2 linked regions of the Solitalea canadensis DSM 3403 genome follow. Each later gene encodes a partner of the first gene's protein in a complex. Links are inferred from orthologs where the notes say so. Each region holds a gene or a part of one and is shown on either strand. Other genes may lie near its edges. The genes, in order: tsaE and tsaD.

What was found.
Region 2: the proteins of tsaE (region 1) and tsaD are in contact, whole or in part, in a crystal structure (PDB 6N9A), measured with the Thermotoga maritima proteins. The link is inferred for Solitalea canadensis DSM 3403 from one-to-one orthologs. Residues at the interface, in WP_004082108.1 of Thermotoga maritima: Leu37, Gly38, Lys46, Lys57, Val59, Lys60, Ser61, Thr63, Phe64, Thr65, Leu66, Met67, Val69, Pro71, Tyr82, Arg83, Leu84, Asp86, Asp88, Phe89, Asp93, Ile128, Asp130, Glu131, Arg134; in WP_004082750.1 of Thermotoga maritima: Cys10, Asp11, Arg49, His50, Leu82, Gly84, Gly135, Gly136, Glu154, Thr155, Leu156, Asp157, Asp158, Ser159, Glu162, Asp165, Lys166, Arg169, Leu170, Tyr175, Lys213, Thr214, Leu217, Tyr218, Gln221, Arg222, Asn324.

Annotation. Positions count from the first base shown.
Region 1 is NC_017770.1:4,636,058-4,652,486, forward strand. What follows is about bases 9,228-12,040. They hold tsaE (tRNA (adenosine(37)-N6)-threonylcarbamoyltransferase complex ATPase subunit type 1 TsaE), read left to right. Parts: upstream 9,228-10,329; coding sequence 10,330-10,752; downstream 10,753-12,040. Other genes in these bases: SOLCA_RS19520 (sensor histidine kinase), read left to right, coding at 9,228-10,282; SOLCA_RS19530 (alanine dehydrogenase), read left to right, coding at 10,882-12,040. Also shown: SOLCA_RS19485 (DMT family transporter), read left to right, coding at 1-439; SOLCA_RS19490 (DUF885 domain-containing protein), read left to right, coding at 454-2,238; SOLCA_RS19495 (N-acetylmuramoyl-L-alanine amidase), read right to left, coding at 2,399-3,220; SOLCA_RS19500 (M3 family metallopeptidase), read left to right, coding at 3,657-5,783; SOLCA_RS19505 (LA_2272 family surface repeat-containing protein), read left to right, coding at 6,098-6,700; SOLCA_RS19510 (DUF4180 domain-containing protein), read left to right, coding at 6,804-7,166; gltX (glutamate--tRNA ligase), read right to left, coding at 7,267-8,781; more of SOLCA_RS19520, read left to right, coding at 9,107-9,227; more of SOLCA_RS19530, read left to right, coding at 12,041-12,108; SOLCA_RS19535 (M15 family metallopeptidase), read left to right, coding at 12,119-12,832; SOLCA_RS19540 (aminotransferase class I/II-fold pyridoxal phosphate-dependent enzyme), read right to left, coding at 12,815-13,870; SOLCA_RS19545 (YifB family Mg chelatase-like AAA ATPase), read left to right, coding at 14,729-16,270. UniProt on the Escherichia coli protein: Required for the formation of a threonylcarbamoyl group on adenosine at position 37 (t(6)A37) in tRNAs that read codons beginning with adenine.
Region 2 is NC_017770.1:273,142-289,625, reverse strand. What follows is about bases 8,884-11,751. They hold tsaD (tRNA (adenosine(37)-N6)-threonylcarbamoyltransferase complex transferase subunit TsaD), read right to left. Parts: upstream 10,885-11,751; coding sequence 9,883-10,884; downstream 8,884-9,882. Other genes in these bases: SOLCA_RS01080 (translocation/assembly module TamB domain-containing protein), read left to right, coding at 10,999-11,751; SOLCA_RS01090 (DinB family protein), read left to right, coding at 9,028-9,498. Outside these bases: SOLCA_RS01120 (calcineurin-like phosphoesterase C-terminal domain-containing protein), read right to left, coding at 1-1,198; SOLCA_RS01115 (SusD/RagB family nutrient-binding outer membrane lipoprotein), read right to left, coding at 1,347-2,810; SOLCA_RS01110 (SusC/RagA family TonB-linked outer membrane protein), read right to left, coding at 2,829-6,020; SOLCA_RS01105 (hypothetical protein), read left to right, coding at 6,367-6,591; nth (endonuclease III), read left to right, coding at 7,079-7,732; recombinase RecA, read left to right, coding at 7,827-8,846; more of SOLCA_RS01080, read left to right, coding at 11,752-15,477; SOLCA_RS01075 (bifunctional 3,4-dihydroxy-2-butanone-4-phosphate synthase/GTP cyclohydrolase II), read right to left, coding at 15,499-16,484.

The sequences.
Region 1 (16,429 bases):
CTTTGTTATTGGCTTAATCATTCCACTTCAAACGGCAGTTAACAATCAGTTGCGAATAACTGTGGCAGGAAGCCCGGTTGTTACGGCATTTATCTCTTTTCTGGTTGGAGCAATAACACTATTGATAATAGCTTTGGTAACGGGTCAGAAAATGGATCAGTTTTTTAGTCAGCAAATAAGCTGGTGGAAATTTTCGGGTGGGGCAATGGGTGCTTTGTTTGTTTTTGGTTCAATTGTGTTGGCTCCACGGATTGGGATGGCAGGGATGATTAGTTTGATTATTGCCGGTCAAATCTTTTCATCACTCATTTTTGATAAATTCGGACTTTTAGGGTTGGCCATAAGAGAGATATCATGGGCTCGAATCATTGGAGCGTTACTGGTAATTATTGGAGTTGTGTTAGTCAACTTTTCCGACCAATTATTTAAATCAAAATAATATTCATCAACATAATGAAAAAAATCACGTCAATATTCTTTCTGGCGGTTATTGCTGGAGCCTGTAATCAGTCGCCTAATAAGAGTGCAAAAACAATCGATAAAACAGATTCTATCATTTTTCATAAAATGCTCGATAATTATTGGGATGAACGCATGCAGCTTTTCCCTTTGGAAGCAACGACTAATGGAGATAATCGTTTTAATGACCAATTAAGAAATGATGGAAGCGCAGCATTTCTAAAAAAGAGCAAAGACTTTTTCACCAAGTATAGTGAGTATTTAAAGAAAATTGACCGGAACACGCTAAGTGATAACGATAAAATTAGCTTCGACATATTTAATCGTGAAATGAGTATTTCGTTAGAAGGGTTTAATTACCATCCGGAATATATGCCCATAAACCAGTTCTGGAGCTTGCCTTTGTCGTTTCCTCAGTTAGGTTCCGGCGAGGGTAATCAGCCATTTGTAACGGTTAAAGATTATGATAATTTCTTGGGCAGAATCACAGGCTTTTCAATCTGGACAGATACTGCAATTGCCAATATGCGCACAGGAATTAGAAAGGGATATGTTTTGCCAAAGGCATTGGTGGAGAAAATCATACCTCAAATGGAATCTATTCCGGCTGATGATGTAACAAAAAGCATTTTTTATGGACCAATTAATAAAATGCCTTCGAGCTTTAGTGATGCGGATAAAAAACGCTTGACGGAGGCCTATGCTAAAGCAATTAACGATCAAATCAACAAAGCATATAAAAAGCTGGGAGAGTTTTTTAAGGATGAATATTTACCGAAAGCCAGAACAACTTCAGGTATTGATACTATTCCACAGGGTAAAGAAACTTATCAGTACTTGATTAGGTATTGGACGACAACAGATAAAACTCCTGACGAAGTTTTCAATTTAGGTTTACAAGAGGTGGCAACGATCAGGGCTGAAATGGAGAAGGTAAAAAAACAGGTGGGCTTTAAAGGCGACTTGAAGGCATTTTTCAACTTTGCAAATTCCGATAAACGTTTTATGCCATTTAAAACTCCTAAAGAAGTTATTGATGCATTTTGGGCCATAAAAACAAAAGAAGATCCGCAACTACATAAAATGTTTGATCATACACCAAAAATGAAATTTGAGATCAGGCAAACAGAAGCGTTCAGGGCAGCATCGGCCAGTGCAGAATATCAACCGGGAACAGCTGACGGATCAAGGCCAGGTATATTTTATGTTCCGATTATCGATGCTACCAAGTTCAATACAGTTGGAATGGAGACGTTGTTTTTGCATGAAGCAATTCCGGGGCATCATTATCAAAATGCACTGCAGATAGAGAACACTTCTTTACCAACATTCCGCCGTTTTGCATGGTATGGAGCTTATGGCGAAGGTTGGGCTCTTTATGCTGAAAGTCTTGGGAAAGAATTGGGCTTGTTTTCAGATCCGTACCAATATTTAGGACATTTAAGTGATGCGATGCTTCGTTCTGTTCGTTTAGTGATTGATGCCGGTTTACACTCAAAAGGCTGGACACGTGAGCAAGCGATTCAATATATGCTTGACAATATGCGGATTTCAGATGCTGAAGCAACATCAGAAGTTGAGCGTTATATGGCCATTCCGGGGCAAGCATTATCTTACAAAATCGGACAGCTAAAAATCAGGGAGCTGCGTACAAAATATGAGAAGCAATTAGGAAAGAAATTTAAGTTGGCCGAGTTCCATGACCAGGTATTGAATGACGGATGCTTACCGTTAGAAGTTCTGGAATCTAAAATGGATGCCTGGGCAGCTAAAAAGTAGGGACCTCACCCTAAATCCCTCTACTCAAGGAGAGGGATTTGAAGACAGTGCAAGAATGCTCAATTATACACTCAAAACTTTTGGACAAAACAAAGGTTATTCAGCCGTCATTCCGAGCGCTCCCTTCTCCTCAAGGAGAAGGCCGGGGATGAGGTGACTTTTAGTACTTCTTATACAAATTATACAAAATAAGCTTTGTTGAATCCGTCAGTGCCGGAGTAACATCCGACTGAATAAAATGCCTTTTAAAAGCAGTTATCGCAGCATCGCCATTTCGAGTATCGTAACCGATAATTCGTAAGGCCTCTAACGGTTTAAAATCAGTTGGGACAGTATCTAAAGGCATTGTGTACCATAACCCGAAACCTTTATCAGCAAGTTTTTTCCAGGGGAATTTTTCGCTTGGATCGGGTTTGCGAGTTGGAGCAATATCGGCATGTCCGATAAAGTTTGCCGTTGGAATGTTATAGTTGGTTTTCAATTTACCAAGTAAAACCAGCAGACTATTTATCTGTGCATCCGCAAAAGGCTCTTTGCCATTGTTGTCTAATTCAATACCAATAGAGTTAGAATTAATATCAGTGCAATTTCCCCATTTTGCGTTTCCCGCATGCCAGGCACGCAGATAATCATTAAGCATATGCACCACTTTGCCATCTCTACTCACCACATAATGAGCGCTTACTTGTGTGCGAGTAAGTGTAAATGTTTTTAATGTTTGTGCTAATGAGTCCTGTGCTGTATGATGGATAATTACATAGTTTGGCTTGCGCAGGTTATAGTTTACGGTTGCAACCCATTGCGATGCCGGCACCGAATCCGGAGGTAAAACAGTCGGTGTCATTTCTTTTAAAGTCTGTATATATGTTTTTAACTGTTTTTTATAAGCTTTCCGACTGGCAGCATAAGGGTCATTACTGCAAGAATTCAACAACATAGCCGTGGAAAACAGGTAGAGCGCATTTTTGAAAGTAAACCTCATTAGTAAATCTTTTTATCAATGTCGAAAGATAATGAATCAAAAACGCCAATAAGAATCGATAATGTAAAATAGCCGGCAGACTAAAATGAAGGTCATGAAACCTTACAATAACAGCCAACGTCTGCAGGAATTTTACATATCGACCTTATATTTCTCAAATTTTGAAAACCTATGATTGCTTGGAAGACAATCTAAATTGTTTTTCTGATCAGGTAATGTAGAGGAGGTAGCATTGCTGATGTAAAAACTAAGACATTTAACTTCTGATGCCCATAGAAGTTACCGGGAAATAGGATTTTTTTAAATAACATTTATAACTCCCTGAATCTTAGTATTGAAAAATGAGACTAACGTAACATTTCCTTGATGATGACAGGAAATATAAAGAATGCATTTATTTTTCGGCTTCTTCACTATTAACTAAAGAAGCTGTATAATGAATTTAAAGAGACAATTACCTGCTATGATAATGGTATGTGGAATGTTAGTGGCTGTGGAGGATAAAGCTTTTGCTCAAAATGCTAATCCTTTACTAAGTGATTACAAAACACCATTTGGTGTACCCGATTTTGAAAAAATCAAACCGGAGCATTTTATGCCTGCTTTTGAAGAAGGTATGAAATTGCAACAGCAACGTATTGCTGCAATTACAATGCAACGTTCTGTTCCGACTTTTGAGAATACAATTTCCGCGCTAGAGGGTAGTGGCGAGGCACTGGGTAAAGTATCGACGGTGTTTTTTAATCTTACTTCGGCCAATACAAATGCCGAAATTGAAAAGATCTCCCAACAAATTGCTCCTAAGTTATCACAACATAGTGATGATATTTACCTGAATGCAGAACTGTTTAAACGTGTTAAGACCGTTTATGATAACAGATCGAAGGCTAAACTAACTCCGGAGCAAACCCGCCTACTGGAAAAAACATACAAAGCATTTGTGCGTAGCGGCGCAAATCTAGATTTGGCTAAGCAAACAAAAATGCGCGAGATCAATAAAGAGCTATCCGTGTTAACAGTTAAGTTCGGTCAGAATTTATTAAAAGAGACTAACGGATTTGAGTTAATTATTGATAACAAGGAAGATCTCGCTGGTTTACCAGAGTCAGCGATTGCCGCTGCTGCTCAATCGGCAAAAGGAGCTGGTAAAGAAGGAAAGTGGCGATTTACTTTACACAATCCCAGTGTGATGCCATTCTTACAATATGCTGATAACCGCCAGTTGCGTAAGAAAATGTACAATGCGTACATCAATCGTTGTAATAACAACAATGAGCTTGATAACAAAGAAGTGCTTTCAAAGATCGTTTCGCTACGCGCTGATAAAGCTTCATTATTAGGTTACAGTGATCATGCATCATACGTTTTGGAAGAAACAATGGCTAAATCTCCGGATAAAGCTTATGAGTTGTTGAATGGTCTATGGCAGTCTGCTCTTCCTGTTGCAAAACGCGAAGCAAGCGAAATGCAATCGTTAATGAACCGCACCAATCCAGGACAACAATTGGAGGCTTGGGACTGGAGTTATTATGCTGATAAAGTACGTAAGGATAAGTACAATTTCAATGCTGAAGAAATGCGTCCGTACTTCAAACTTGAAAACGTTCGTGAAGGTATTTTTGAAGTTACCAGAAGGTTATACGGTTTAAGTTTTACAGAGATTAAAGACATTCCTAAATATCATCAGGATGTTATTGCATATGAGGTAAAAGAAGTAAATGGTCGTCATGTAGGTGTTTTCTATATGGACTTTTTCCCTCGTGCATCTAAACGCAGTGGTGCATGGATGACTTCGTATCGCAAACAAGCGATAAAAGACGGTAAAATGATCAGTCCTGTTGTTTCAATTGTTTGCAATTTCTCACAACCAACAACAGACAAGCCTGCATTATTAACCGCTGATGAGGTAGAAACTTTCTTCCACGAGTTCGGACATGCATTACACGGGTTACTTTCAAATGTGAAATTCGAGAGTTTATCAGGAACCTCAGTGCCACGAGACTTCGTTGAGCTTCCATCACAAATAATGGAAAACTGGGCGTTTGAACCGGAAGTATTGGGCTTCTATGCTAAACATTACCAAACTGGTGAATTGATCCCTACAGCATTGGTTGAGAAAATGAAAAAAGCTTCTAAATTCAATCAGGGGTTTGCTACAGTAGAATACTTGGCAGCGTCATTGTTGGATATGGGTTATCATACTACGCCTGCCGGAAAACAAATCAACACCACTGCATTTGAGAAAGAGCAAATGGACAAAATCGGTTTAATCGGACAGATTGCACCACGTTACCGCAGTACTTACTTCCAACATATTTTCTCAGGAGGATATTCAGCGGGCTATTACAGCTATATATGGTCTGAAGTGTTAGATAGCGATGCTTTTGCCGCATTTAAAGAAACAGGAAACCTGTTTGATCCTAAAACGGCTGCCTCATTCCGTAAGAACGTTTTAGAGAAAGGCGGAACCGAAGATCCGATGACACTTTACAAATCATTCAGAGGCGCTGAGCCTAATGTGAAGTATTTGTTGGAGAAACGCGGGTTGGATAAGGCGTTGTAGGGTTAGTTAACTCCACTGCAAAATAGTTGAAAAATAAAATATAATTTTAAGCAGTAGTAAGCATCGGTTTACTACTGCTTTTGTTTTTATACAACCAAGGGTTTGACAATTGAACGCTAAAGCTGATCTTTTGTCTCAATCACTATTATATTAGAAGATAATTACAGTTTTTGGGAAAGTAGAGTATAATAAAATGTATCTAAATGAATTGAGCGAAAGCTCTTATGAGTAACAAAGGAGTAAGAGTAAACATTATTCTTTGACAATTTCTACTATTTCATATGGCTTGAAGCAGCTAACCTCAAATCATTCCTATGCGAATTACATTAACCGTTTTTTTAGTATCGCTGACATTGTTGGTCCATGGGCAACAAAAGAAAACCTATTTTCCTGCCTGGACCTTTCAGCAAAAGAATATAAATATCTATGGTGTTTCAGCGGGTTTGTGGAACTTTACGAATGATCCACAAAATACATCCAGCAACGGCCTTCGTTTTTCGCTAATTGGCGAAGGCATTGTGGTAGCCTTAGCTCCCCGAAGTCCGATCGCAGAGAGTGACAATTTGTTCCAATCTATTATAGATGAACCCATTTCGGAGCGAGTTAATGGCATTAGTTTACCCGGAACAGGTAATGCTGGCAGCTATGAAATTAATGGAGTTGCCATAGGTTTAGTTGGGCATCTGCATAACAGCGTCAATGGAATATCTGTTGCTGCGATGATAAATGCGGCGCAGCGGCACAATGGTATTCAAACCACATTATTTATGAATCAATGCTATCAAATGAATGGAATTCAGGTGGGTATTTTTAATACCAGCAAAAAGACACGAGGCTTTCAAATAGGTCTTTGGAATGTAAATGAAAGAAGAAAACTTCCGCTAATTAACTGGAATTTTGGCAGTAAAAATAGTTAACGTGTATATGAAAATCCTTTTAGATGTGGAATGGAGAAAGCTCTGAATATTTTATAAGGCAAATAACACAATAACAACAATTCTGTAAAAACTTATATCAACTATGAATATCCAAACTCATTTAATAAATAATACGAAGGTTGCAGAAGTGATTTCGGATGAAATGATTATTAGGACAGCTGAAGACGGTCTCGGTTTGTTAGGAGATATTTATTATCAGGGTTTTGATAATCTGATTATCTATGACCGAAATATTACGGTCGATTTTTTTGACTTGAAGAACCGGATAGCCGGAGAAATTCTTCAAAAGTTCTCCAATTACCGCGTTCGACTGGCTATAGTTGGAGATTTTACTAATTATTCAGGAAAAAGCATTAGGGATTTTATATTCGAAAGTAATAAAATGGGACATATTAATTTTGTGAGCTCTCTTTCTGAAGCATTGGCCAAACTTTCAAAAAGATAATAGAAAACCATGTGGGAAGACTTATTGTTTTATCCAATTTGGCTAAATCATAGGTAACCGTTAACAAAAAGGGACTTTTATATAAAAGTCCCTTTTTGTTTTATTGCAACTGCCCTAAAGCAATTCTAATCCTTTCAATCGTCTCTTCTTTGCCGATCATCTCAGCAATATCAAAAACTGCTGGTCCGAATTTACCACCCACCAACATAATCCGTAAAGGAAGCATAATCTCCCCCACTTTCAATCCTTTTTCAGCACCTAATGCTTTAAATTCATTTTCAAGATCAGTTGCGTTCCATGATGGGGTTTGAGAGAATGCTGCGATCAAATCATTAAAGAAAGCTGTTTTTTCATCATTCCATTTCGGTTTTACAGAGTCAATATCTAATTCGTGCGGACGGCGGAAAAAGAACGAAGCTTGTTGCCAAAAATCAGGTAAAAGCACGCAACGATCTTTTATCAATGCAATCACTTTATTTAGATAAGTCTCATCAGTTACATTGATGCCGTTTGATTCTAATACCGATAATACGTGTGGGCGTAAGGTTTCGGTATCAGTCTTTTTGATCCACTCAGCATTGAACCATTTAGCTTTTTCGAAATCGAATTTTGCCCCGGCTTTGCTAACGCGTTCGATAGAGAATTTTTGGATCATTTCATCAAGCGTAAATAACTCCTGGTCCGTTCCGTCATTCCAACCCAACATCACCAATAAATTGATAAAAGCTTCTGGCAAGAAACCCAATTCACGGAATCCTTTGGTTAGATCACCGGATTTTGGATCTGTCCAGTTCATCGCATACACAGGGAATCCTAAACGATCACCATCGCGTTTGCTTAGTTTACCATTTCCATCAGGTTTTAAGATAAGCGGTAAGTGAGCCCACTCAGGCATCTCATTTTCCCAACCTAAATATTTCCACAACAAAATATGGATTGGCGCAGATGGCAACCATTCTTCACCACGGAAAGCGTGCGAGATTTTCATTAGATAATCATCCACTACAACCGCTAAGTGATAAGTTGGCATACCATCAGCTTTCAAAAGCACTTTATCATCAACGAGGTTAGTATCGAAACTTACTTCACCACGAATCATATCGGTAAACGTTACGGTTTCATCGGCAGGCATTTTTATCCGCACCACATGAGGAATGCCTTGTTCGATCAATGATTTCGTTTCATCAGCCGAAAGCGAAATTGAGTTACGCATTTCCTGGCGAAAAGTATGTCCATATTGAAAATTTGGAATAGCTTCACGTTTAGCCGTTAACTCTTCAGGGGTATCAAAAGCATAATAAGCGAAACCGGCATTTACCAGCTGCTCTGCATACTGACGATACATTGGTTTACGTTCGCTTTGGCGATATGGAGTATAGGGGCCACCCAGTTGCGGACTCTCATCCGGATTTAGGCCGCACCATTTCAAACACTCAACAATATATTCTTCAGCACCAGGAACGTAACGGGTTTGGTCAGTATCTTCAATACGCAACACAAACTCACCACCATGATGCTTTGCAAACAAATAATTAAATAATACGGTACGAACACCTCCGAGGTGCAAACCTCCGGTAGGGCTTGGTGCAAAACGAACTCGAACTTTATTAGCCATAATTTTTTAGAAGGATAAATGGATTGAACATCTGCGTCTTAACCTGATTAGGAAGATGGTGTTCTTTTTCCAGATCGGCGCAAATATACCTTATTTTACAATCTTGTCGTTTTATAAATAACACGCTGTGTTTTTAGCAAGGTGATCATGCTTAAAATTGCATTAAGCTCAATGCAATTAATTCTAAAATTGTACATTTAAAATCACCATGTGTAATAATTTATAAAAATTAAATGAATGTTAGCTTGTGACTGCTTGATGACCATAAAAAAACAAACTAACTTTCAGAAAAATTGTATTTGACTCTGTATTGCCGTCGATGAGAATGGATGTTTATGCGCAAAAAAGGCGCTGGAAATTGTTATTGTTAATATTTGCGTTGTCTATAGGTGCTATCTCACTAGTTTATACTAATTATCTCGTGAGTTTGATGGCAGAAAGCGAACGTAGAAATGCAGAATTGTGGGCATTAAGTACCAAACTTAAAATTGAAGTGGAAGATGAGCATTTCCTGGATTTCCTAACCGACGTACAAAATAAGTATACACAAATCCCTGCTATACTTACAGATTCTAAGAATCAAATCCTTTCTTATAAAGGTCTTGATTCCTTAAAGACAAATATTTCTACGGATAAAAGCCGAACCTATGATCCGGTTTACTTTAAGGAACAGTTGGAAATTATGAAGGATCAACATCCTCCTATTATAGTGAAGGTGGGCTCTGATGATGCTTTTTATGTGTATTATAAAGACTCACAATTGCTTAATTCAATCAAGTATTTTCCATACCGTCAGTTAACAGGTATTGCAGTGTTCTTGATTCTGGCATACCTGGCCTTTAGTTCATCCCGTCGATCCGAGCAAAACCAGGTTTGGGTAGGTATGGCAAAAGAGACGGCGCATCAATTAGGTACGCCTATTTCATCAATGATGGCCTGGATTGAAATATTGAAAGACAAATACGGTGAAAAGGATGCAGAATTGTTGGAAGAAATGGAGAGTGATGTTGGTCGGCTAGAGGTTATTGCCGAACGTTTTTCTAAAATTGGGTCGGCCCCGGTACTTGAAAAGCATAATGTAAAAGATGTAGTCAGAAATTATATTGATTATTTAGAGAAACGAATATCTAAGAAAATCAGTTTTAAAGTTACCGGAGAACCTGTAGCAGCAGAATTAAGCGTTCCGTTGTTCGAATGGGTAATTGAGAATCTTTGTAAAAACGCAGTAAATGCCATTGGTACCAATGAAGGTGAGATTACGTTAAATGTCTCTCAGAATAAAACACACGTGTATGTGGATGTTTCAGATACGGGTACTGGTATCCCTAAATCAAAATTTGAAACCGTGTTTCAGCCTGGTTATACAACCCGGAAACGAGGTTGGGGCTTGGGACTTTCACTTACGCGTCGTATTGTAGAGAATTACCACAAAGGTCAGGTATATGTTAAAGATTCTGAATTAGGAAAAGGAACAACATTCAGAGTAGTTCTGAATGGATAAGTTGCTGCTCAAATAGTATTTTTGCTGCCTGTAAATGCAAATTGACCATGGAAGTTATTGTAGAGAATATTGATGGACTTTCTGATGCCGCACAAAAACTGATCGAGTTTGCTGCTGACGATCGTGTTATAATTTTTAATGGTGATTTAGGAGCAGGCAAAACTACTTTTATTAAAGCTGTATGTAAAGTATTAGGCGTTGAAGAAGTGGTTTCCAGTCCTACTTTTTCATTGGTGAATCAGTATGAAACGGATGGTCCTGTGATTTATCATTTCGATTTTTACAGGTTAAAAAATGAAATGGAAGCTTTTGATATGGGCTATGAAGAATATTTCTATAGCGGGAGTTATTGTTTTGTTGAATGGCCTTCAAAAATCCCTAACCTACTTCCTGAGCATTATACTGAAGTAATTATTGCAGAGGCCGAAAACGGACATCGAAATATTCGCCTTGTTAAGCATATAAATTAGTTTAATTGAACACGAACAAATTTCTGATATAAAGGTTTAAAAGAAGAGCAATACTTTAAAGAATGCACATCCTTGAAGTAATTTTTTTGCTATTTTTGAAAAACACGGTATTATCCACACGTATTATTAATGAGTTCTACAACCATGCAGGGGTTTAGTGAAGTAGCCAAGCAGGCGCTGATGCAGCCACAAGAATCATTGTTGAAGCTTAAGCATAAAAAACGCGAGCTTGTTATTGCCATTCCTAAAGAAACTTATTTCCAGGAAAAACGGATCGCAATAACACCATCTTCCGTTGAAGTATTAGTAAACAATGGTCATGATGTGCATGTTGAAGCCGGAGCTGGCGAAGGTGCCCGTTTTTCTGACAAGAAATACAGTGAGGCTGGCGCAAAAATCATTTACGATCGTAAAGAGTTGTATCAGTCGGATATCATCATGAAGGTGGCTCCTCCATCAATGTCTGAGATAGAGCTCATGAAACCCGGACAAACTCTCATTTCAGCCCTTAATCTTGCTAATTTAAAAGAAGATGCCATCAAAGCATTAATGCATAAGAAAATTAATGCATTAGGCTATGAATACCTGAAGGATGACGATGGCAGTTTTATGGTGGTGCGTTCAATGAGTGAAATTGTAGGGAATACCGCTATTTTAATAGCCGCTGAATATTTGAGCAATAGCAAGCATGGAAAGGGAATGATGTTTGGAGGCGTGACAGGGATACCTTCTACAGAGGTCGTTATTCTCGGCGCAGGAACAGTTGCCGAATTTGCAGCTCGTGCAGCTTTGGCTCTAGGTTGTGAAGTTAAAGTTTTTGATGACTCCTTATATCGCTTACGCCGTTTGCAAGGTGCACTAAGTCAACGCATTTTCACTTCTGTTATTCAACCCAAAGTACTGCTAAAAGCATTAAAAACCTGTGATGTGGCTATTGGTGCCATTCGCGCAAAGAACGGTCAGGTTCCATGTGTGGTAAGCGAAGAAATGGTGGCCCAAATGCCTGCAGACTCAGTGATTATTGATGTAAGTATTGATCAGGGCGGATGTTTTGAAACCTCAAAGGTTACAAATCATGACACCCCGGTTTTTATGAAAAACAACGTAATTCATTATTGTGTTCCAAATATTGCTTCCCGGGTAGCCCGAACAGCCTCTTATGCACTTACCAATATTTTTACACCTATTTTGTTAGATATTGGTGATCATGGAGGGATAAAAAATATGCTGTGGAATAAAACGGGCGTTAGACACGGTGTTTATGTTTACCAAGGACATTTAACAAATAAATACCTGGGCGATCAGTTTAATATTCCTTATAAGGATCTTGATTTATTGGTTGCCGCACAGGTTTAATCTTCTTCGAATGAATAAAAGACACTACACCTTTTTTCTTGCACTCAGCTTCTTGTCTTTCCATGCATTTAGCCAGATGGCTAAGCCGAATAAATATGGACTGAAGATAGTTTCGGATGTTGAAAGCTATAAAGGACAAGTAAAACTGGATTCGAATAAAACGTTGGTAGAGATCAATAAATATATTCCCAATGTTGCCCTCGATATACGTTATGCAACAACAAAAAATTTCATGGGCGAGCAAATGTATGCTTCTGCCGCCGCGTTTACCCGTTTACCTGTTGTTAGAGCATTACAAAAAGTGCAAAAGGAGTTAAATGAAAAAGGTTTGGGTTTGAAAATATTTGATGGTTATCGACCTTATACTGTAACTGTCGCCTTTTATGAAAAGCAAAAAGATTCAGTTTTCGTTGCTGCACCTTGGAAAGGTTCGCGTCATAACAGAGGTTGTGCAATCGATCTTACTATCATCAATTTAAAAAATGGTAAAGAACTCAAAATGCCAACGGGCTTTGATGACTTCACCACAAAAGCCTATGCTGATTCTCCCAATGCTTCTAAAAAGGAAATAGCCAATAGGGAATTGCTAAAATCAGTAATGTCTAAAAATGGTTTTACCGTTTATAAAGAAGAGTGGTGGCATTATGATTTCAATAATTGGAAAGACTATGACCTTACCGACATCAGTTTTGAAGAACTTTATCGGTTACAAGTAAGTCAGTAATGCATTTGCCAACTGCTCTACATCTTCTTTAGTGTGTGTACTGTTTAATACAACACGAGTTACCGGTTCACTTTGAGGAGTTGGGTAAGGAAATGACGACAACAGGATATGATGATGAAGCAGTTTTTCTGTGATCCCGTTGTTGTTAATGTTAAAAACCGGAAGTCCTTCAGAAGTGATTGTTTTCTTCAATGAATCAATCAGGATAGCAAAATGAGTCCTTATCGTTCTTAATTTTTGCCTCTCGTCTTCATAGATCGATTGCGCATTTACAAATGCATGTAAATAAGCAGGTACAAGCGGAGAGCCTCCAACAAACACCCCATCAGATTTAATTTTATTGACCCGATTCTCACTGCCGGCTATAATGCCGCCCGGTAATCCAAGTGCTTTTCCCATCGATGAAACCATGATCCGCTCGATGGTAGGTGATTTTGGAAGTTGCGGCCAATGACCTGCCCCTTGTTCTCCTATTAATCCGAATCCATGTGAATCATCAATTACTATAATTAGTCGTAGGTCGTTAGGCAAGTTTTGCAACCAACTTAAATCATAGCGTTTGGCTTGCAGAATATCAATAGTGTTAAGAAAAATAACAGCTTCCGGAAACTTGTGCGATTTTAACTCTTTTAACACATGATCGGTCCAGTGTTCATAGGTCTGAATCCGCGATTGGTAATTTAATGGCCTTAAAGCCGGATGTATTCCGGGAGAAATGAATAAATGTGCATGATCTTCAAACTGTCGTAATACCAGTTGTCCGGCCAGCATACCCGAAGAAACAGTTAAGGCTGAGTCGCTACCGACCATTTCTGCAAGCTTAGCTTCTGCTTCTTCATAAATGTCGAAAACCACATTCCCGTTTCTGGAGCTCCCATAATTGGTTCCAAAACGTTCGAACCCTTCCATTAGTAACTTCCTGAAAACTTCGTTCTGAGGAATGCCTAAATAGGCAGTTCCCGCGAAAACAAGAAACTCTTCATTGTTTCGTAAAACAGTACGTCCTGTATGAGATGAAATAATTAGTTTTTCCGGCATCAGCCTAAAGATAGTAGTAATGTGTTAAGTTGGAAATAGATGGGTTGAAATTAGGTATTAATTACCTTCAAGGTGCGTGTAAATCAGATGTTCCTATTTGGACAATAGATCGGCAACTCCCGCATTATAGATAGTAGCAATGTGTTAGGCTGGGAAATCGATGGTTGAAAATAGTTGCCAGTTCAATAAGATGTCCCGATAGGGACAATAGATCGGTAAAAATATCTTGTTCCCCTTATGTCTATAGCCCTGTTAAGGGCTAAACAATTGCTGGAAGTTTTGCACCTGACGGCGCAAAAGCTGTTTTATAATCGCTGAATTACCGACTTTTTACTCCGATGGAGTATTCATTTTATAACCGACGACTTTGGTTGGTTAACATTTAAAAACCTTTACTATAAAACCTCAACTAATTGTGACGAAAAATTCCCGATCATTTATAGAACGACCGGGAACTTACTTCTAAAGATCCAATCGCCATAAAGCAATTCAGATCCTTACTCTCTCATTTTTATTTAACGACTAATTGATATAAAGGTTGTTATGAAAAAAAAGTATGTATTGTAGAAGGCTCAAACTATGGAGTATTCGCGCTTTAATGGGTAGTGAGGGGATCTAATGAGAAGTATGTTTAACCAAGTGAAATGAATTTCCGAATATATAAATACTACTTGTTAGTTAATTCCTATCTAAAAGGCTTAAAGGTAATTTCTTCAGGAATCATTATAACGATTTCATAGCTCACTAAGAAAAATAGTAGTAAGAATTTCTCCTTCCATCTCCTAACAAACCCTTCCGAAAAACAGTATAATTCATTTGGGTTAACCGTTGTTAGACATTTAAGGAATTTAAACAGCTATGCTTGTAAAAACATTTGGCAGCGCCGTGTACGGTGTTCAGGCCATAACCATTACTGTTGAAGTAAACGTTACTGCCGGTACTAAATATTTCATCGTCGGTCTACCTGATAATGCAGTAAAGGAAAGCTATCAGCGTATCGAAGCGGCTTTAAAGAATACAGACTTTCACCTGCCACGCATGAAAATCGTGGTAAACATGGCTCCGGCAGATATTAAAAAGGAAGGATCCGCTTATGATCTCACTATTGCTGCCGGAATTTTAGCAGCTTCGGGACAGATTGTTGACGTAGAAAATGTGGGTCGTTACATTATTATGGGTGAATTGTCATTGGATGGAGGATTACAACCAATAAGAGGAGCGTTACCCATCGCTATTCAGGCTCGGGAAGAAGGCTTTAAGGGGATTATACTTCCCAAACAAAATGCACGAGAGGCTGCGATTGTAAGTGATTTGGATGTTTATGGTGTAGAATCAATAAAAGAGGTGGTCGAACTTTTAAATGGAAATTCGACGCTAGAACCTGTAAAAGTCAATACGCGCGAAGAATTTTATAAAAACATCAATAACTATGAGTTTGACTTTGCCGATGTTAAAGGGCAGGAAAATATAAAGCGAGCCTTGGAAATTGCTGCAGCTGGTGGTCATAACCTGATTCTGATTGGTCCACCGGGGGCAGGGAAAACAATGCTGGCTAAACGATTGCCTACGATTCTTCCTCCTTTAAATCTTCATGAAGCGTTAGAAACAACCAAAATTCATTCTGTGGCCGGAAAGCTTTCTGCTAGTGATGCCTTGTTGACAATTCGTCCTTTCCGATCTCCTCATCATACTGTTTCTGATGTAGCATTGGTTGGAGGAGGCGGAAATCCTCAGCCGGGTGAAATTTCTCTGGCTCATAATGGTGTTTTGTTTCTGGATGAACTGCCGGAGTTTAAGCGAACGGTGTTGGAGGTAATGCGACAGCCGCTGGAAGAGCGTCGAGTAACTATCTCTCGTGCTAGAATTTCCGTGGAGTATCCGGCCAGTTTTATGCTGGTAGCGTCTATGAATCCTTGTCCTTGTGGTTTTTATAATCATCCGGAAAAAGAATGCGTTTGTGCACCGGGAGTGGTGCAGAAATACCTGAGTAAAATATCAGGACCCTTACTCGATCGTATTGATATTCATGTAGAGGTAACTCCGGTTGCATTCCATGAGCTTTCGGCTGAGCGTTTATCCGAGAAAAGTGAAGTGATTCGTAATCGTGTAATTGTGGCGCGCGACTTACAGCAAAGGCGTTATGAAGACAAAAAAGAGGTGTATTGTAATGCCCAGATGAGCTCAAAGATGGTAAGGGATCTTTGTAAGATCAATGAAGAAGGTCTACAGCTATTAAAAACAGCGATGGAGCGTTTAGGTTTATCGGCGCGTGCTTATGATCGTATTTTAAAAGTAGCCCGTACAATTGCAGATCTTTCAGATACAGAAAACATTGAAGTGGAGCACCTGGCCGAAGCAATTAATTTCAGAAGCCTGGATCGGGAAGGCTGGGCCGGATAACAAAAAATGGAAGAGCATATAGTTACGCTCTTCCTTTCCTTCTGTTTAGTTGGATGCTGATTTTTTTGAATTATAATGCTTGAAGACCTTCCTAAGCACGAATACGATTACAAAAAGCCAAAAAGCGGCGTGTAAGGTAGTCCAGATAACTAACATGGA
Region 2 (16,484 bases), 4.4 Mb from region 1 along the record:
AGCCTTTGGCATACACACTGATCTGATGATCTTTAGGCTTTCCGGTAGATTTATAATACCATTTAATATTCTCACCATCTACTTCATAAACTCCATAACCATTCGGTGTACCATCTCCGCAAACCGGACCACTCCACCATGCTCCACATACGGTGCCATGGTTATGCTCCATAATCTTATCATTGATAATTACATGTTCATTCCAATGGGTATGGCCAGACATGATATGCACTTTATAAGGCTCTAGTATTTTGTAAAGCTGCTGACGGTTGGCAACCACCCCGCCCATGCTTTCTTCTTTAAGCTCATTTCGGCGTTTATCGCCTGAATCTGTTGGTATATGCACAGAAACAATTACCATTGAACCTGCCGGAACTGTTTTTAGATCTTTCTCTAACCAACTTAACTGATTCTCGGTTATGTAGCCAATGTATTTCTTTTTGGCACCAATAAAAAACACATCATCCAATACCACATAATGTACTTTTCCGCGGTTAAACGAATAATAAGTAGGTCCGAATTGTTTTTTAAATGTTTCTGCGGAAAGATCATCAGAGCGTACTCCATCCAGATCCATATCATGATTACCTAAAACCTGGAAAAACGGAACACCTGAAATGGCTACTGCTTTTTTATAATCTTCAAACAACTCATGATGATCAAACACTAAATCACCGCAACCTATACCATGAAACAAAGCATCATCGCCATAGCTTTTCACTAATTCTTTCAAATCCGGTGCTGTGGTATTCAGAAATTGATCAGCATCTGAGCGATTTTGAATCTGAGGATCAGCCCAAACAACAAACTGGTGCTTTTGATCTGATTTCGAAAGTTTACTAAGATTGAAATCAGCATTAAAAACAGGAGATTGTAAGTCAATTGGGGTGTAAAACTTTGCAATACCGTTTACATTATCAATCTGATACCCCGCAGGAATAGAGATGTAAACAAATTGAGCCGTCTTATTACTCAACAACTGATAATTTCCTTTTGCATCGGTTTGAGTAATATTGATACCATCAGTAACCGAAACACCGGCAAGACCTTTACCCTGATTAAGCACACGCCCTTTAAGGGTAATAGTTGAAACGTTGCTTAGGTTGTCTTTACGACTTGCCGCATTTACCAGGCTTACAGGAACAGTTACTACCGCTCCTAACAAACCTAAATTCTTTAAAAAATCTCTTCTGAACATTTTAGTATTGGATAATTGTTCACATAAAGAACGCGGAGGTACATTCTCGGCAATGTACTCTTACTCCGCGTTCCATAAGGATAATACTTTTATGCTTAACACTCCAAACAGACCTGAGCCGTTTGCGAATTAAGTTATTGTATTAGGATTAATTTGCTGTCTTTTCCCACCACACTTTGGTATTGACATCATCACCGCCCATAGATTCAACCGCCTTTTTATAGTTTTCGTAGTTGCTGGTCTGAACAGTAGTAGGATACTTAAAACGAACCGGCATTTTTTTATCATTCACCATACCATCTGCAACCGGTAGTTTAGGCAACCCTGTACGACGGAATTCAAACCATTGCTGATAATCGTTGAAGTACAAAGCATAATATTTCTGCAACATGATGCGGTCCATAGTACCATCATAAGCGGTATAGACAGAAGTTGTTGCATTTGTAAAATAGTCTGCAGGTATAGTTGCACCCCATTGTTCAATTGCAGCTTTTACGCCTGCTTCATAGTGTACTTTCGCATCTTCGGCAATTTTACCTTTTAATGCAAGCTCAGCTTTAATGAACTCAACCTCTGCATAAGACATAATTACCGAAACCATAGGAGCTGTAACCAATGCAATATTCAGATTAGAAGGCTGGAACTGGAATTGAGATTCACCGCCAGCGTATCCACTTTGAATACCTTTATAGCCGATAGTTGTTTTTCCATCCAAACTTTTAGCTTGCGTATTAAACTTAGCCAAACGCGGATCGTTAAAGTTATTCAAGTTATCAATAAAGAACTGACCTGCAGAACGGAAAGTAGTAAAGTCTATTGCTCTACCCCATGGTGATACGTTTGGGGTCACACCTGTGATTTTTAAAATTGCGGCCTCGTCATTTTTAGTAAATACAGGATATTTCACCGGATCAGCAATCATGGTTGCCATTTTAGTGTAAGAGTCCATCTCTGTTTGTGACGCTACACGAAGAAGCAAACGCAGACGTAGTGAGTTACAGAATTTTTTCCACTTAGCTACATCATTAGCGTATAAAATATCCGTACCATAGATCATCTTTTTCGATGGATCAAACAAGGTATTAGCAATTTCAAGATCTGCTAAGATTTTAGTGTATATCTCTTTTTGCGTATTAAACTTAGGTTGAAAGATCTTTTCATCACCTCTTACCGCTTCATCCATTGGAACATCACCAAAAGAGTCTGTTAATAATGAATAGATCCATGAATTTAAGGTCATTGAAATGGCCTGATAGTTAGCATCCTGTGAAGCTTCAGCAGCCGCACGCATTTCCTTAGTATTAATCAACCATTGGTAATAAGTTTTCCATGTTGAGTTTCCTGCAGATTCTGACACATCATAACGATGTACTCCTCCCGATGCACTTGGATATGGCAATGCTACTTGCATAATATCAAAAGTGAAAGCATCACTTCTTAAAGTATTAAAACTGGCCACATTATATATGATCGGGTTTAATAAGGTACCAGGACTAATTTTATCGCTTCTGTTCGGATCTTTATTTAAATCTTCAAAATCTTTAGTACAGGATACACTAATTGCACTTAATGCAAGGACTAAAGCTGTTATTTTTTTTATCGTTGATTTCATTTCTTCAGGTTTTAACAATTAAAATTTCAGCGTTAAGTTCATACCAAATGTTCTTGGGCTTGGCAATTGTCCCATCTCTACTCCTGGCAGAATAGTACCACCATTAAGGGCGGCTGTTTCAGGATCAAACATTGGGAAATCAGTGATCATCGCCAGGTCGCGACCATACACTGCAATGCTTGCCTGCTCAACGAAAATTTTATTTAACCATTTTTTAGGTAAAGTGTATTCGAAACGTACTTCTCTCAATTTTAAATAAGAAGCATCAAAAGAGTTTGCCTCCACATTTGCACGACGATAGTAGTCTGCGTAATAGTTACCCACAGCTACTTTTGTAGTGTTAGGAGAATAAGTTCCATCGGCATTTTTCACTACACCATCACCAATCACATAGCCTTCATCACGACCAGGTAAGGTATTGGTAAGTTTACCTTGCTCACTCATTTTGTGGTGTGTTTGTGAATACACCAAACCTCCGTACTGACCATCAACAAGGAAACTGAAACGGTAATTTTTGTAAGAGAATTCATTTAAGAAACCACCCTTCCAGTCCGCATAAGCATTACCGATATATTGAATCTCAGAACCGCGGGCAGGTAAACCATCTTTGGTGTAGATAATCTTTCCTTCAGGAGACCTTACGAATCCAAAACCATAAATATCACCTGTTGAACCACCAACTTTTGCAATAATGGTCGCATTACCTCCGTATCCGATCACTTGCTGGTCTATCATACCTTCAGCCAGTTCTAACACTTTATTTCTGTTTTTAGACCATGTTAAAGTTGTCGACCATTTAAATGCTTTATCAAAAGGTTTAGCATTTAACATTAACTCAACACCCTGATTTCTTACCATTCCAGCGTTTAGAACTGCTGCTGAGTAACCTGTTGCAGCTTCTAAAGGCACATCCAGAATTTGGTTCTTTGTTCTATTATTATAAACAGTTGCATCTAAACCAACTCTGCCATTAAATAACTTAACATCAAGTCCGGCCTCGTAACTAGTGGTAATCTCCGGTTTAAAGTCTACGTTATATAGGGTTGTAGAAACCGAACCAGAACCAGGGAACTCGCTTTGTCCATAGTATTTATTGGTTTTATAAGGATCAGTATCATTACCCACCTGTGCCGCAGATAAACGTAATTTAGCATACGAGATCTGAGATGGTAGCTTAAACAACTCGTTCAAAATAAAACTCGAACTAACCGAAGGATAGAAGAATGAGTTGTTTTGAACCGGCAATGTACTCGACCAATCATTACGTCCGGTTACGTCTAAAAAGATCTTGCTATCATATGATAATGAAGCCAATCCATATAAACTGTTCACCATTTTATTTTGAGCAATGGTCGACATGGTTGGTGCATTGATACCATTAGATAATTTATATGTTCCCGGAATAACCAATCCATCTACATATCCATTTACCGTATTATATTTACGGTTCATAGTGTTGGCTCCTACCGATGCAGAAAGATCGAACTTAGAAGATAACTTATCACGGTAAGTCAATAACGCATCGGTATTAATTTCATATTTAGAAATATTCTGCTGTTTGAAATAACCACTCTGGAAATTAGCAGTACTGAAAGGACGTTGTTGTGCGCGATCTTCATTATTCATATCTATACCCGAACGAATCATTAAATCAAACTTCCTAGAGATCTCATAGTTTGCCATAATGTTCCCAACCACCTGATTGTTATTAAGCGAGTTGGTCATATCATAAGCAATCACATAGGGATTATCGATGAATGAACTGAAAGGGTGGATCTGATCAATTTCATATTTACCATTTTTCCAACGAGGTTCATACCATGCAAGGTCTACGTTAGGATTTTGGAAAATCATGAAATAAGATATCGATTGATTATTATAACCTGTTGCCGGAAGGTTATCACTCTGCTTATTGGTATAATTTACCTTAGAGCTTAATTTCAGCTTATCTGATATTTTATAATCTAAACTAACGGCAGCCGTAATACGCTCGAAACCGGTATTCGGCATGATCCAGTTATTTTTTGTATGTGTGATAGAAGCACGTGCCGAACCTTTTTCGTTACCGCCTTCAAGAGATACACTATTAGTTATAGTCGATCCTGTTCTCCAGAAATCTTTAATATTATTTTTATAAGGCTGCCAAAGGGTGCGCTCTGTACTACCGGTTTGTGTCAACGGATCATACTGGTAATACATTTGTCCGTTAAACTTAGGACCAAATGCACTACTGGTACCACTTGTGCTTGCACCATCAGCAGTTGCACCATAAGAGTAGTATAAATCGCCGGCAGGGGTTAAGGTTTTACCAACACCTTGTCCGTACTCATATTGATAATCAGGCCACTTAAGCACATCATTAAAACTCATTGATGAGTTCACTGTAACACCTATACCTTTAGTTTTACGAGCACCAGATTTGGTTGTAATAATTAATGCACCGTTGGCTGCGCGACTACCATATAAGGCGGTTGCACTTGCACCTTTTAATACAGTGATACTTTCAATATCGTCAGGGTTGATATCTGATATTCCATTACCAAAATCGACTGGAACGTCATTACCGGAACCTGCACCGTAGGCATCATTTACTCCTGCTGAAGTAATCGAACTTCCCATCGGAACTCCATCCAATACAATCAGGGCGTTATTTCCATTTGGATTTAAGGAATTATCACCGCGTAAAGTAATACGGGTAGAGTTTAAAGGGCCTGATCCGGTAGAAACCAAGTTTAAGCCTGAAACCTTGCCGGATAACGAACTTACCCAGTTATTGGAACGAGCTTCCGTTACTTCTTTGCCATTAATAGACTGAGCAGCATAACCCAATGCCTTATCTTCTCTCTTAATACCTAAAGCGGTAACAACCACCTCATTCAGTGATTTAGTATCTTCCACCAACACTATATTAACAGTATTTCCTTTAAATGGCTTTACAACTGTTACATAGCCGATACTTTTAAATTCAAGCTGATCAGCATTTGTTAATTCTTTAGCAGGTTTTAAGGTAAACTTACCATTTCCATCTGTTGATGTACCTGTTGAGGTTCCCTTAATGCTTACCGTTACACCTGGCAGGGGGCCATTTTTATCTGTAACAACTCCCGTAATCGGGGCAATTTGTGCAATTGAATTGCTATACGTTATGAACAACGTGAGGAGAATAGCCAATAATTGCAAACGCATTTGTTTAGTAAAGATTTTTTCCACTTTTAATCTGATTTGATTATGCCGCGAAACTATCTTCACAGTGTTAAGCTAACACTAATTACCTATTACCATACTGCTACCATTTTGTATTACGCCTGTTACATTTCCTTTATTTATTTAACATTTTTATATCGTTCGTCTATTTTTAATCATATAAAATCACTCCTGATTATCAATTCTAACTCAAAAATTATACGATAATAAATTGACACAAAGTTTAACTAACAAGTCTATTTAAAGTGCTGACAATACTGTTTTTTACAGGAATATTTTTTTGGAATCAATAAAATAAAAGAAATACACTGTCGTTATCTTATTATTCACGCTAACAACTAGATAATCATTTATGATAGAAACCTTTACGCAACAAAATTCTGTATCTAAATTGCGAACTCAAGAAACACCCGAAGAAGCTGAAATGATGGAGCAATCCCTGGCAGCAGAAAAGGCTATTACTGAAGGATTTGATAATCTGGGAAGTATAAAGGAGGCCTTAAACCAAATTATGGTAGAACCTAGCCGGAATGCGATTGAGAACATCTTGAAATATTCAAGCTCAACGCGTAAGTAATTCAGCTTTCTTATTTTCGAAAGGTTTAAGTCATTAAAGTGGCTTAAACCTTTTTTAGTTTGTTGATGGTTCATAGTTGATAGATCATGCTTCATAGATCATAGTTCTGAGTCCAGAGCCCCGAGTCTAGAGTCAGGAGTCGTGTTAATAGATCATGGTTCATAGATCATAGTCCAGAGCCCTGGGTCTAGAGTTTGAGTTATATTGATTATAGATAATGCATAGGCTATGGACCATGGTCGATAGTCCATAGTCCATAGTTCTCAGTCAGGAGTCAGAAGTAGGAGTCGTGTTAATAGATCATAGTTCATGGTTCATAGATCATAGCCTGGGTCTAGAGTTTGAGTTATATTGATTATAGATAATGCATGGACTATGGTCTATGGCCTATTGGCTCAAAACTCCGGACTCGCGACTCAAGACTATGAACCATGAACTATGAACAACCCATGGAACCATCTATGAACTATAAAACCTATCTTTGGTCATGATCAAGAAAGACAGATATAAAGCTTTTATAGATTATTTTTCAGAACATCAACCTGACGCCGAAACTGAACTTCATTATACAAACCCCTATGAATTATTAGTGGCTGTAATACTTTCGGCGCAGTGCACGGATAAAAGGGTAAATATGGTTACTCCGGCTTTGTTCGAGCGTTATCCTACACCCGAGGTCTTAAAAGAATCTACTTCCGATGAGGTTTTTACCTATATTAAAAGTATCAGCTATCCTAATAATAAGGCGAAGCATTTAGTCGGAATGGCTAAACTGCTAGTGGATAAATTTAAAGGAGAAGTTCCTGCCACAGTTGAAGAACTGCAGGAAATGCCGGGGGTTGGCAGAAAAACCGCTAACGTTATTGCTTCTGTTATTTACAGCCAGCCGAAAATGGCTGTTGACACCCATGTATTTAGGGTTGCAGCACGAATTGGGCTTACCACCAATGCCAAAACACCCCTGGCTGCCGAAAAGCAATTAGTAAAGAATATTCCACAAGATAAGATCCATGTTGCACACCATTGGCTGATTTTACATGGTCGTTATATCTGTTTAGCACGCAGCCCCAAATGCGATATTTGTCCGCTTACAAGCTTTTGCAAATACTTTGAGCAAGTAGTGCTAAAAAAAGCAATTTAAATACTAATTTTTTTATCATTGAAAAAAAATTTAGCATTTTTCAAAAATATTATTCTATTTTTACACTTACTTTATAACAAGAACAAAACGTACCATGAGCGAAAATAAACTGGAAAAGCTAAAAGCTTTACAACTTACGTTAGACAAACTTGAAAAATCATACGGAAAAGGCACCATTATGAAATTGGGCGATACGGCAATTGAGCCGATCGAGGCCATTTCAACTGGTTCTTTAGGATTAGATATTGCATTAGGAATTGGTGGATTACCAAAAGGTCGTATCATTGAAATATACGGTCCGGAATCATCAGGTAAAACCACTTTAGCGATTCACGCCATTGCTGAATCACAGAAAAAAGGTGGTATCGCAGCAATCATCGACGCTGAGCATGCTTTTGACAAGTTTTATGCTAAAAAATTAGGTGTTGATGTTGATAATTTATTGATTTCACAACCTGATAATGGTGAGCAGGCATTAGAAATTGCTGATAACCTGATCCGCTCAGGAGCAATTGACATCATTGTTATTGACTCGGTAGCTGCATTGGTTCCTAAAGGTGAGATTGAAGGCGAAATGGGTGATTCTAAAATGGGTTTACAAGCTCGTTTGATGTCACAAGCATTGCGTAAACTTACCGGTACAATCAGCAAAACAGGATGTTGCTGTATTTTCATCAACCAGCTACGTGAAAAAATCGGTGTAATGTTTGGTAACCCTGAAACAACTACTGGTGGTAACGCATTGAAATTCTATGCATCTGTTCGTTTGGATATCCGCAGAACCGGACAAATTAAAGATGGTGAAGAAGTTGCAGGTAACCGCGTAAAAGTTAAAATCGTTAAAAACAAGGTTGCTCCTCCTTTCCGTTTAGCTGAGTTCGACATTATGTACGGCGAAGGTATTTCTAAAGCCGGCGAAATTATCGACTTAGGTGTTGAATATGAAATCATTAAGAAATCAGGTTCATGGTTCAGCTACGGAGACAGCAAATTAGGTCAGGGCCGCGACGCGGTTAAACAACTGATCCTTGACAACCCTGAGCTGATGGAAGAACTGGAAGGCAAAATCAGACATGTTGTTACCGGCGAAAGCATGCAAGATAATGAAGAATAAGTTGGTGATTTCACCAATGTTCGATTATACAGATTATACCGTTTGCCATCGGGATCTTAAAATCGCATAATTAGGACTCCGAAGTTAATTGCTTCGGAGTTTTTTATTGGACATGGAGCGGTTGTCGTTACTGCGAAAAGTATGCAGAACAAGACTAAACTAATATTTACATTATACGCTAATGACTGCTAAAGAAGCCATTTTATTAAACTTTAAAGAAACCCGTAGAAGAAGTATAAACCTTTGGAAAGGTATTCCTATTGATTTTTTGCATTGGAAACCAGATCATGAGGCTATGTCTTGTATTGAAATGGTTAGACACGTATTGGAATCAGAGCACATTTACCATGTGATCATCCAAAACAGAGGAGAACTTGGAGATTTTAAATCTCCTTGGGACAACCTACCTTATACAACCGTTGAACAAGAGCTTGATTTTGCCCAATTTTTCAGCGATAAGTTCATGCAAGAAATCAAGGATTATTCAGAAGATGATTTATCAACAATTGAAATAATCAGACCTACTAAGAATCAACGAAAAATTCTTGGTGATTATTTAAATCGGATTGTATTTCATGAAGCTGTTCACATGGGTCAATTACTTTCTTATTTACGAACGTTGGGTATTGAAAGACCATTAATCTGGGATTAAAAAAATTATAACAAAAAACTCAGAAGTTAAAGCTTCGGAGTTTTTTGTTTGAATATAGAGAAAACACCCCTTGTCCCTAAAAAGGAAGCATTCTCCTTTAGGTAACAGATGCTTCGTGCCTCAGTATGACAAGATTATATAAAGGCAAGAGTGTTATGTTCGCATTGTGAGTTAGAATTGGCTAACATCAGCGTAGCTGATTCGAAGTCCCCTCTTGAGAGGGGTTAGGGGTGTGTTCTTTAAAAAACACTCTAAGGCAACTTCAACAAATGGCACTTTTACAACATTATTGCAAAAGATGCTTCGTACCTCAGCATGACAAGATTATGTGAGGCAAGGTTTATTTACTCAAATGCTTCCTGCCTTAGCATGACAAGATATATGCTAAATACTCCATCTTGCTAACGGGCTCACCTCCTGCCCTACAAATTCACCTTTTAAGTATTTATGATATCCGGCAATAGCAATCATGGCTGCATTATCGGTACAGTATTCAAACTTTGGAATAAACACCTTCCATTTCCATTTTTGTTCCGCTTCCAGTAAAGCATTTCTTAATCCTGAATTAGCCGATACTCCTCCAGCAATTGCCACCTGGTTGATCCCGGTTTCTTTTACTGCTTTTTTCATTTTATTGATCAAAACAGAAACGATACGATGTTGAATAGACGCACAAACATCAGCCATGTTTTCCTCCAGGAAATTCGGATTCTCCTTTTGCTTATCTCTCACAAAATAAAGAAATGCCGTTTTTAACCCACTAAAGCTAAAATCTAATCCCGGAATTTGAGGTTCAGGAAACTGATAAGCAGATGGATTTCCTTCTTTAGCATATTTATCGATCAACGGTCCGCCCGGATAAGGAAGATTCAACATCTTTGCCGCTTTGTCAAAAGCCTCACCAGCTGCATCGTCTGTTGTTTGCCCGATCAGTTCCATATCAAAATAGTCATTCACTTTAACAATTTGCGTATGACCGCCTGATACTGTGAGACATAGAAACGGAAAAACCGGCTTTGGATCGTCGATAAAATGTGCTAAAATATGAGCTTGCATATGGTTCACATCGATCAAAGGAATGTTCATACCCAATGCAAATGATTTGGCAAAAGAAGACCCAACTAAAAGTGAGCCTAAAAGACCCGGTCCACGCGTAAAAGCAACCGCATTTATATCTTTTTTGCTTATTTTAGCGTCGATAATTGCCTTGTGGATAGTGGGTATAATATTTTGCTGATGTACGCGTGATGCCAATTCGGGAACAACACCCCCAAAAGCTTCGTGAACTGTTTGATTAGCAATTACATTGGATAAGATTTGACCGTCAGCACATACCGAAGCGGAAGTTTCATCACATGACGACTCGATTCCCAAAATTACTGGCATAATTATTATATATCAGAGCAATTAAAAAACGTTTTTAAGAATATCGGCAAAGTTATTAAAATATTAGGCAAAACGCTGCTATACTTATTCAGCTTGGTAATCATCTTGCTGGTGATGCTGTATTTTGCCGGTCAGACCAAGTGGTTTCAAACAAAAGCCGCTCAGTTTGGTGCCGATTATCTCTCTAAAGAACTTAAAACAAAGGTTCAGATCAAAGGTTTGTACATCAAGTTTATTAAGTCTGTCGTTATTGAAGGCTTATACATTGAGGACCTGAAAAAAGACACCTTGCTTTATTCCGGCTATCTTGAAGTTGACCTTAACAAGTTCAATCTGAAAAACAGAAAAATAGCTGTAGCTGACCTAAAATTGAGCGATACCTATTTCGCTTACAAGGAGTTAAAGGATAAAAAATCAACAAATTTAAGCTTTATCATCAATTACTTCAGCGGCGCTCCGGACACTACTACCAAACCTCCTTCAAAGCCTTTCGAATTATCTGTTAACAACATAGATATTAAGAACCTGACATTCATCTATAAAGATGAAAGCGATACATCCAAAACTGAGGGGATGAATTATGCTGACATCCGTGCATATGGTGTAAATATTCAGGCCAATGATGTAAACATGGATGGAGATGTTATTCTTGCCAACCTCAAAAATCTTAGTGCGCAAGAGAAATGCGGCTTTGTACTTAACAAACTGGCCGGCCGTGTAAAGTATACCCCTAAAGAAATTGAAATTAATAACTTAAAACTGATCACTCCTCATAGTAATATCAGTAAGTACTTAGCTTTTAGGTATAATCGTATTGGCGATTTCAAACATTTTGTTCGCAAGGTTTACATGGATGCCGACTTTAAGCGCTCACATCTAGACTTTAAGGATATCACCTATTTTGCTCCGGCCATTAAAGATTACACCCTTAAAGTTAACCTCGACGGAACTGTAAAAGGAACAGTAACCAACCTACAAACTAAAAACATAACCTTTAGTGCAGGCGATAAAACACTTATCAAAGGAAATATCGCTATCAAAGGATTGCCCCATATTAATGACACGGATATGGATCTTGAGTTTGCACAATTAGTGACCAATAGTGATGATATCAATAAGATTCTAGCAAGCATAGACCAGAAGGATGTTGCTTTACCAGAAATTCTGAAGCAGGTTGGAAATGTTGATTTCAAGGGAACATTCAAAGGTCGTTATAACAATTTCAAGATTAAAGGCATTTTGATAAGTGATGCAGGTTCTGCATTAACTGACCTTGCAATGGATTTCAGAGACATGAAAAAACCATTGTACAAAGGGTTTGTAAATACCACCGACCTGGATATTGGTAAACTTAGCGGTGTTAAATCATTAGGCAAAACAACCCTTTCTGCCAATGTTGACGGACAAGGTTTTGACTTCAAAACAATGAAGGATGATCTGAATGCCAAGATTACCTATTTTGATTATAATGGTTACCGCTACCAAAACATTGATATCAACGGAAGTTTGGCTCTTAAGAAATTTAACGGCTCATTTAACATCAACGATAAAAATCTTATAATCGATTTTGACGGTAAATTCAATTTAAACCAAAATCCATCTTACAACTTTACAGCTGATATTAAGCAGGCTGATTTTCGTGCGCTAAAGCTAATGAAAGACACGCTGGCTATTTCAACTTATATCAGTAGCAACTTTACCGGAACCACTATTGATAATGTACTGGGTAAGTTGTTATTAGAAGGCACTAAATTAACCACCAAACAAGGTTCATTTGATTTAGACAGTATCCAGGTGATCTCGGAGATGAGGGGAGACACCGCTAAAAGACTCTTACTTAGATCAGATATGCTGAATGCAGGCTTTGAGGGAGATTATACCTTAACCCGTTTGGAAGGTGCAGTAAAAAGTATGCTTTCTGCTTATTTACCTTCATTCAAATGGAAACAAACAAAAGCTCACGTTCCACAGAACTTTAAATTCGGTATCTATCTAAAGGACCTTACTCCTATTACTTCCATCTTTATTCCTGACCTGAAGATTCCGGAGAAAGGGTTATTCATTGGTAACTTCAATAGTGAGAAGAATCAAATGACTATTAATGGTTCTATCAAAAAATTGAAGTACCAGAACTTTGAGGTCGACAACTTGATTCTTGACCAGGGTAATAGTAATGAGTCATTATTCCTGAACCTTGCATTGGGAACATTTGCAATGGACAGCTTAAGGTTCAACGATGTGGGTATGTCGAACTACCTGAGAAATGACAAGGTAAATTCCAACCTAAAACTAGTAGATCCTAAAGGCACCAACGCACTTGACTTAAATGCGGAATTATTGTTCACTCCTGATTCCACCATCTTTAGTGTACTTCCTTCAGAGTTAACTCTTAACAGTGAAAGATGGAAAATTGACGATAAGTTCAGGATTCTATTTGCTGAGGACGGTTATCACGTTGAAGATTTTACCCTGCATAATAAAGACCAACGATTAACAGTTGAGGGGATGATCTCTAAAACAGATAATGAACCTCTTACTGTTAATCTCCGCAATCTTGACCTTAATATTTTAAATCCGTTTCTAAAAAGCCAGGGCATAAGGCTCAGCGGTTACGTAACCGGAAATGCAAGTACGATTGCTGTTTTAAAAGCGCCGAAAGTGAGTTCTGACATGATCGTTCATGAACTTGGTCTTAACAATAATATTTTGGGTGATGCCGAAATTTCTTCTCGATGGTACAGTGAAACCAATGAGGTAAACTTCTCAATGAATGTGATGCAGGATGACGTTACCAAAATCAGTGTTTCTGGATCTGCTCAACCGACAAAAAAAGAAGACAACATCTTTGCCGATGTAGAGATGAACGAAACCAGTCTGGTTATTTTCCAACCCTTCTTAACAGGTTTGGTTTCCGATCTTAGTGGCAAAACCTCCATGAATTTACTGGTTCGCGGTAGCATTGCTAAACCAAAAATCAACGGTACCTTATCTTTTAACAATGCAGGAGTAAGAGTTGATTACTTAAATACCCGCTATACAATTAATGATAAATTGGGTGTAGAGAATAGTCGGATTACATTTGAAAATTTCAACTTAAGAGATGTTAAAAACCACACAGCTACAGCCAATGGTTACATGGACCTTTCTGACCTTAACAGTGTTAAGTTAAACTTACGTCTGAATGCCAATCGGTTCCAGGCATTGAACACCACTATAAAGGATAACGAAATTTACTACGGAACGGCGTACGCAACCGGGAATTTCCTTTTCCAAGGCCCGTTGAACGATATGCTTATCGATATTAATGCAACAACTAATGAAGGCACACAGTTCTTCCTTCCAATTTCTGATGAGAGTAGCGTTGGTAGCGACGAGTTAGTAACCTTTGTTAGTCGTGATACACTGGCAAACCTTAAAAAGAAGGAAGACTCAGAGTTAAAACTTCGTCTGAATTTCGACCTTACCGTTAACCCTACCGCAGAAGTTTCAATTTTATTAGGAGAAAACTCGGGTGGAACAATGACAGGTAAGGGAAATGGTAACCTTCAGCTTAGAATAAATACCTTGGGAGATTTCCAGATGTTTGGGCTATATAACCTTACAGAAGGTAAATATGACATGAGCATTCCGGGAATTAAAAAGACATTCAAAATTTCTGACGGAAGTACGGTTCGTTTTAACGGAGACCCTTACGATGCGCGAATGAATGTTAATGCGATTTATGAAACCCGTTCGAGTTTGACAAACCTGTATTCGGATGCCCGTATAACGGAAACTTCTGAAGAAAAAATGAATCAGCGGATCACTGTTAATACACTTATCAACGTTTCGGGAAGCTTGAGCGAGATGACCTACGACTTTAAGATTGCGTTCCCTCAAAACGAGTCGTTGTACGAAAATACATTTGCTTCTTATTTCAGCAGTGAGGGTAATGTTCAGAAACAAGCATTCGGACTATTATCTACCGGAAGTTTTACATCTGAAAACCAAAACTTCGGACAGGGTGCTATCGCGGGTTCATTAGTTGATTTGGCATCTTCCAAACTATCGTCATTATTAAATGAGGCGATCGGCGCACAAAACTTTGATGTGAATGCCAACGTAAACGCGAGCGGGCAAACCGAATTCGGAGGAAATGTTCGTTTGTTAAATCAACGCTTGATCATCAACGGCCAATTTACATCACGAGATAAGAACATTACCGGTAACAGTAATTATAATACCAATAACAGTTCGGCCCTGAGTAGCGATATCGATGTAGAGTATTTAATATTCCCTGATGGAAATCTTCGTTTGAAAGCCTATAATCACTCAAATACTACCAACAGTAATGACTTGGTTTACGATTCTGATTATAAACAAGGCGTTGGTATTCTGTACAGGAAAGACTTTGACAGCTGGAAAGAGTTTTTCGAAAACTCCCGTAAGAAACAACGACTAGCTGAAATCAGAAGACAACAACGATTGGAAGAACGGAAAAAACAGCAGGAAGAAAAAGAAAGGCTAGAGCGCGAGAAACAAGAACTCGAAAAAGCAAAAGCCAAAGAAAATATAAAAGACAACGCTGACGACAGTGAGCGGGTTGAATTCTAATAAATAAAAAAACGATCCTGATTATTCAGGATCGTTTTTCATTATAGCATGACCCATTTTATCTCGTTTGGTCATTAAATAATTTTCGTTATGCTCATTATGTGTTATCTCAATTGGCACTGTTTCCACCACCTCTAACCCATAACCAATTAATCCGGCACGTTTTGTAGGATTGTTAGACATTAATTTCATCTTGGTAACCCCCAGCGAACGAATAATTTGAGCTCCAACACCATAATCACGTTCATCCATCTTGAAACCTAATTTCAGGTTTGCTTCAACGGTATCTAATCCATTTTCTTGTAAATGGTATGCTTTCAATTTATTGATCAGCCCAATGCCTCTGCCCTCTTGATTCATATAGATAATGAGTCCTTTGCCGGCTTTCTCCACCATTTCCATGGCTTTATGAAGCTGCGGACCACAATCACAACGGCAAGAACCAAAGATATCTCCGGTAACACATGAAGAGTGAACACGAACTAATACAGGCTCATTAGGCTCCCAGGTTCCTTTAACTAAGGCTAAATGATTTTCTCCGGTATTCAACTGGGTGAACGCAACAATATCAAAATCACCCCACTCGGTAGGTAGCTTAACTGAAACCTCTTTACGGATTAACGACTCTTTACTCAAACGGTAAGAGATCAAATCCTGGATAGAGATTACTTTCAAATTAAATCTTTCGGCAATTTTCAGAAGATCGGGTAATCGTGCCATCGTTCCGTCTTCGTTCATAATCTCGCAAATAACACCTGCTGGGTATAATCCGGCCATACGAGGTAAATCAACTGCCGCTTCCGTATGCCCGGCACGACGTATCACTCCTCCTTCAACAGCACGTAAAGGAAAAATATGTCCCGGACGACCTAATTCAGCAGGATCAAGATTAGGATCGATCATCGCCTGAATAGTCTTAGCTCTATCCTGAGCAGAGATTCCTGTAGTACAACCATGACCCAACAAGTCTACCGAAACAGTAAAGTTAGTTTCATGTGTAGCCGTAT